DNA from 3 places in the Bacillus sp. P4_E1 genome. Region 1 is predicted to be linked to each of the others. Evidence: predicted binding sites of a transcription regulator. Region 1 holds the regulator's gene; each other region holds the start of a gene.
What was found. The regulator Rex, encoded in region 1, represses fermentation and respiration genes when NADH is low (regulators of the CRP and FNR family bind a similar motif). The targets are predictions, from matches to a motif close to TTGTGAAATATTTCACAA.

Region 1 (2,212 bases):
AGCTACAGTTGGTTGGATTATAATCGGTATTCTCTTAGCTTTCTCTTCCCAAATAATTGCCGGTATGATCGAAATGCGTCTACTAGGAATTAAACAAGGTTCGGAAAATACAATGAAGCTGATGGAAATTGCAAGAACGACACCTTGGTTCCTCATTGTTGTATCTATAATCGGACCTATCTTAGAGGAAATCGTATTTAGAAAAATTTTATTTGGCACACTTTATAAGAGATTTAATTTCTTTGTTGCTGCTATCATTAGTTCACTTGTATTCGCGGCGATTCATTTTGATTTTACTCACTTATTGGTATACACTTCTATGGGGCTCGTATTCGCCTTTTTATATGTACAAACGAAACGCATTATCGTTCCTATAGCAGCCCATGTGGCAATGAATACATTAGTCGCTATTGGACAAATTTTTATGAGCAATGAGCAAATTCAAGAAATGATTAAAGAAGCTGAAAAAATGCAAGGCTTTATCGGAGGATTTTTAGTATGAGAAACTCACCATTGTTCATGGCTGCATTGTACTTTCTTCTTGGATGTATCTTTACACGCTTCGCCATTACGAACGTAACAGATACAATCTGGAATATGTGGACAATACTATTTGCAGTTATGGCAACAATTGATTTTAATTTGGCACTTCGCCTTATCTTAGTTAAATTCACAAAGAAAAAACAATAATAAAACGCAGAGGTCATCTCCTCTGCGTTTTATTGTGGATAATTCTTCAAAAAGTAAACAAGAGTTTGTAACTCTACAGCTAAATCGATGTGATGAATCCTTATATTCTCTGACACATTTAAGCGTGCTGGTGTGAAATTTAAAATACCATGCACGTTCGTTTCTGCCAATCTATCTGCCACAGATTGCGCTACTGTAGCGGGTACCGTTAATATTGCCACTTGTATATCAGTTGATAAACGTTCTTCTAGTTCATCCAAATGATATACAGGAATGCCTCCGATTTCTGTCCCAACTTTCTCTTCACTAACATCAAACGCCATTTCAATTTTTGTATTATTGTTTTTCGTGAAATTATAATGTAAGAAAGCGGTCCCTAAATTACCTACTCCAATAAGTGCCACGCGTGTTATATCATCTTGGTCGAGTGTTTCACGGAAAAATGATAATAAATAATTTACGTTATATCCATATCCTTTTTTCCCTAACGCTCCAAAATATGAAAAATCTCTTCGAATAGTTGCGGAATCAACCTTTACCGCTTCACTCAATTCGGCTGATGAAACACGTTGCTTACCAGAAAGAGATAAGTTTTGGATAAATCGATAGTATAGAGGCAATCGTTTGGCAGTGGCCTGTGGAATTTTTTGCTGATCCATATAACCTCTCCTCTCTTCCTATCTTTATTCTTATACTTGAATCAAATACAGAAGTTTAGTACTCATGAATTTCCTTGTATAATAAAGAGAAGAAGTATTCTCTCTTTATTTTAAACTATACACTATTTTTAGTATGATTGAGAAATATAAACATGGCAAAGTTAAGAAATTATTTGAGGTGAAAACATTGATATTATTACAAGTGAATGGGCTTTCGAAATTATACGGTGCAGAAACGATTCTTGCAAACATAAAATTGGAAGTACAAACAAAAGATCGTATCGCATTAGTCGGACGAAATGGAGCTGGAAAATCTACATTATTAAAAATAATAGCTGGCGAGTTATCTCATGATGGTGGTGAAATTATAAAACCGAAAGATGTCTCAATGGGGTATTTAGCTCAAAATACCGGATTAGAAACGTCTTTAACAATTTGGGATGAAATGTTAACCGTCTTTACACACTTGCAGCAGATGGAGACAAAACTTCGAAGGCTAGAGCAAGAGATGGGAAAAGAAGAAAACTTTTCAAATGCGGCTATATATGAGAAATTATTAGCTGATTATGACCAATTACAATTAGATTATAAAGATCAAGGCGGCTATCAGTACGAAGCGGATATACGCTCAATTTTAAGCGGTCTTGGCTTCCCAGTTGAAACGCATCAGACGAAAATTTCCACATTAAGTGGTGGACAAAAGACTCGATTAGCTCTTGGGAAATTATTATTAACTAGACCAGACTTACTTATTTTAGACGAACCTACAAACCATTTGGACATTGAGACACTAACATGGCTTGAACAATATTTACAAGGCTATCCTGGCGCGATTTTAATCGTTTCCCATGACCGTTATTTCT
Region 2 (2,212 bases), on a different contig from region 1:
TGCAAAATGAAGAGAAAACAATTGGAAACGTTATAGAAGAGCTTCGCAAAATTGAACCTTTTGAAATCATCGTTGTTGTAAATGGTTCGTCCGATAAAACGGCAACAATTGCAAAAGACAAGGGAGCAACAACAATTGTGTATAAAGAAGCACTTGGAAACGATGTGGGGCGTTCGCTTGGAACTTATTTTGCAAAAGGAGAAATTGTTTTATTTATAGACGGTGATTTTGTTATTCCAGCTAGTGAGCTATATCCCTTTGCAAAGGCTATTGCAGATGGAACGGATGTCGCATTAAATGATTTAAATCATTATTTAGATTTGAGAGTACCACTTCATCTTGTAACAGCATTTAAATATGCATTAAATTTAGCTTGTGATAGAAAAGATTTAGGAGTAGGCTCTCTTATTGCTGTACCTAATGCGTTTAGTCGTACTTGTTTGAAGGAAATAGGGTATAAATCATTATTGTCACCTTGTGTAGCACAAGTTAAAGCTGTACTTTCAGGTTTTGAAATCGCTTGTGTAAGTCGTGTTGATGTTGATAAGATGAACCGTATTCGTCCCAGTGAACATTTCGCAAAAATAGGTCATCCTCCAGCTGTCCTTCGAATTATTGGTGATCATATAGAAGGATTAGAGCAATTAATTGCATTAACAAACAGTCGTGGTGGATTTTACGATGGAAATAGAAAAAGAGATGTTTTATAGTGGTAACAAAAAAAGTGTACAACGTATGTACACTTTTTTTGCTCTGTTATAAAAACTATAACAGATTAGGAGATAAGAGTATTACAGATCTACAATGGGTATCGTTCTTATATTACAAAATAGGACTCGTATATAAGAATACCAAAAAAATACAATTAAAGAAAGGGTTAATTCTAAAGAGTTTTATGTGAGGTTAACACTATGTATGTAGTAGTGTGCTCAACATTTCACAAACATGTCACAACTATTTCGTCCACTTCCGAAAAAAAGTAGTATTCTAAGTGTGTAAGCTGTTATATAAAAAAACGTAGTCCTGTACTAATCAAAAATGGAGGAGATTAGGATGACTCAAGTATTAGAGAATGTAAAAAGCGCGTGGGAAAACTTTAAAGGTGAAAAATGGAAAGCAGAGATTGATGTTCGCGATTTCATTTTAAATAATGTAAACGTTTACGAGGGAGAAGACTCTTTCTTAGCGGAAGCAACTGAAGAAACGAAAAAACTTTGGGATCAAGTAATGGATTTAACAACAAAGGAACGTGAAAACGGTGGCGTTCTTGATATGGATACAAAAATTGTTTCTTCTATTACATCACATGAACCAGGATATTTAAATAAAGATATTGAAAAAGTGGTCGGTTTCCAAACTGATAAACCATTTAAACGTTCTTTACAACCATATGGTGGTATTCGTATGGCAGAACAAGCTTGTGAAGCGTATGGATATGAAATGGATAAAGAACTTAGCAAGATTTTCAGAGACTGGCGTAAAACTCATAATCAAGGTGTATTTGATGCATACACACCAGAAATGAAAGCGGCTCGTAAATCAGGTGTTATTACTGGTCTTCCAGATGCGTATGGACGTGGACGTATTATCGGTGACTATCGCCGCGTAGCGCTATATGGTATAGATCATTTAATTGAAGCGAAAAAAGCTGATTATAATTTAACTGGCGGTGTAATGAGCGAAGATACAATGCGTTTACGTGAAGAATTATCTGAGCAAATGCGTGCACTTCAAGAGTTAAAACAGATGGCTGCTTCTCATGGATTCGATATTTCTAAGCCAGCTACAAATGCACAAGAGGCCTTCCAATGGTTATACTTTGCTTATCTTGCAGCAATTAAAGAGCAAAACGGGGCAGCAATGAGCCTTGGACGTACCTCTACATTCTTAGATGTTTACATTGAAAGAGATTTAGCAAATGGTACTTTAACAGAAGAAAAAGCACAAGAAATTGTTGACCATTTCATTATGAAATTACGTCTTGTGAAATTTGCAAGAACACCTGATTATAATGAACTATTCTCTGGAGATCCAACTTGGGTAACTGAATCTATCGGTGGTATGGCGTTAGACGGTCGTCCGTTAGTAACAAAAAACTCATTCCGTTTCTTGCATACATTAGATAATTTAGGACCAGCACCAGAACCAAACTTAACAGTTCTTTGGTCTAAACAACTACCAGAGAACTTTAAAAACTACTGTGCAAAAATGT
Region 3 (2,212 bases), on a different contig from region 1:
CCTTTGTAATTGGTGCAGTTTTCATAACCGCATTATGAAGACCAGGGAATTGAATGTTAAATACTAAGTTTGCCAATGGACCATCCGGAGCAAATAAAGCTTTAATTGGTTTTAAATTAAAGATTGTTACAAATGCAGTTAAGAATACGAATGGGGACCAAGCATATAAAATTTGATTGAATGTATGAGATTCTTTTTCTTCTTGTTTTTCTTCTTTAGCAGAAGATTTTGGTTGCCAAACACGTAAGAATAATGTAAGAGCGACCATACTTACGACTGCTGCGAAAATATTAGTAAGTTCAGCGCCTAAGAAGTAAGTCACAAGGAACTGAGTAATTGCGAAAGAAACACCACTTACAAGAATACCTTGCCAAGTTTCTTTAATGCCTTTAAATCCATCTACCATTGAAACAAGTAAGAACGGTAAAACAATGCTAATGAATGGCAAAATGTAAACAGCTTGACGACCGACAGTTAATGCATCTAGCCCAGTTAATTGTGCAGGTACTGTAACTGGAATACCCATAGCACCCATAGCACCACCAGCGATATTAGCTACTAAGCAAATACCTGCTGCTTTTAATGGATTAAAGCCCATACCTACAAGTAATGCAGCTGTAATAGCAACTGGAACACCGAAACCAGCTGCGCCTTCTAAGAAAGCACCGAAAGAATAAGCGATTAATAATACTTGTAAACGCTGATCATTTGTAATACTTGAAATGCTATCACGAATGACATTGAATTGTTCTGTTTTAACAGTTAATTTGTAAAGGAAGATAGCTGCGATAACGATAGTACAAATTGGATAAAATCCAGATAAAACACCGAATCCGGCAGATGCTACAGCTACAGTTGCGGGCATTTTATAAACAAATATAGCAAGAATAATAGCGACGATCACACTATAAAGCCCAGCCATGTAACCTTTCATTTTGAATCCCACTAAACAAATAATGAAGCAAAAAATTGGGAGTGCTGCGATTAGTGCAGATAACCAAATATTGTTTAATGGGTCATAAATTTGTGTCCAAGTACTCATAATAATGACAACTCCTATCTATTATATGTGAAGAAATTCACATTATTTGTGAAACTATTCACAATCAACTTACATGCTTAGTATATTCTCCTTCAACACTATTGTCAACGTGAAAAAGTATAATTATTCCATAATAGTATTAAAAGTAACATTTTGTTCATAAAGTAGACAAAAAGCGTAATCAAATTGATTTGAATACGCTTTTATAAATTATTGACATATTCTTTCATTTTTTCATATGTCATTGGTCCTACATGCTTATATTGAATAACACCGTTTGAATCGATGACAAAAGATGTTGGAATACTGATAATTTGATATGCAGCACTTGCCTGTCCTTTCTGATCTAATAGGACGGGGAAGGTATATTTGTTTTCTTCAAGAAATTGTTTAACATTGTTCGGGTCTTTTTCAGTAGCTGTCGCATTTACAGCAACAAGTTCAATCCCCATATCTTTAGTATCGTGATAAAACTTTTCCATATCAGGCATTTCTATTTTGCATGGACCACACCAGCTTGCCCAAAAGTTCAATATTACTTTTTTTCCTTTATAGTCTGTAAGACGAACTTCTTGACCAGTGGTTGTTTCCAGAAGGAAATCGAGGGCAACATTGCCAACTTCAGTTCCAATGGGGATGTTTGATTTTGAAGCTATATCTTCTTTTTTGTCTAATAGGAAGTGATTGATAATAGTCCAGCCAACCGCAATGCTAAGTAACACAATAATAAACCATTTTTTAATACTACATCCTCCTTACTTAAATTTCCATTTCCATCGTAACAAATTGGTTAAATATGGTCAAATTACTTTACGATAGGTTATCAATTATGGACGGTATTTTACAATATCATTACTGTACATTTCAGTAAGGTGAAAATATAACAAAAAGGCTGATAAAACAACGTTTGTAAGCAAAGTATCACTAGCCTTTTGTTTTGCTTTTTTATTGTATCATATAGTATAATATTCAAAATCAGGAGGGATTTTTTCCTGAACTGTGTGCTGATAAAAGGAGGAAAAATTTTTCAGCATTATAGGTTGATAAAGTTATGTCGTAACAGGAAATATAAGAACAGATATATAAATAAATAATAAAGAAAATAAAAAACGAAAATGAGGGGAACTTTATGAACCAAAATCAATTTGACTGTCGTATTTCAGAAGAAGA

Region 2: pflB (formate C-acetyltransferase) is a predicted target of Rex. The motif match lies at 926-943, and genes of this name have one in related genera.
Region 3: AC1DS7_RS15735 (lactate permease LctP family transporter) is a predicted target of Rex. The motif match lies at 1,089-1,106, and genes of this name have one in related genera.

What each region holds. Positions count from the first base shown of each region.
Region 1 is NZ_JBFUIV010000040.1:5,045-7,256, reverse strand. Features, by position in the region: gene AC1DS7_RS28040 (CPBP family intramembrane glutamic endopeptidase) at 1-502, shown strand, start outside; gene AC1DS7_RS28035 (YdiK family protein) at 499-690, shown strand; gene AC1DS7_RS28030 (redox-sensing transcriptional repressor Rex) at 720-1,349, opposite strand; gene AC1DS7_RS28025 (ABC-F family ATP-binding cassette domain-containing protein) at 1,537-2,212, shown strand, end outside.
Region 2 is NZ_JBFUIV010000009.1:27,493-29,704, reverse strand. Features, by position in the region: gene AC1DS7_RS14235 (glycosyltransferase family 2 protein) at 1-710, shown strand, start outside; partial or broken gene AC1DS7_RS14230 (hypothetical protein) at 682-901, shown strand; gene pflB (formate C-acetyltransferase) at 1,054-2,212, shown strand, end outside.
Region 3 is NZ_JBFUIV010000010.1:125,403-127,614, reverse strand. Features, by position in the region: gene AC1DS7_RS15735 (lactate permease LctP family transporter) at 1-1,042, opposite strand, end outside; gene AC1DS7_RS15730 (TlpA disulfide reductase family protein) at 1,246-1,635, opposite strand; gene AC1DS7_RS15725 (ArsR/SmtB family transcription factor) at 2,172-2,212, shown strand, end outside.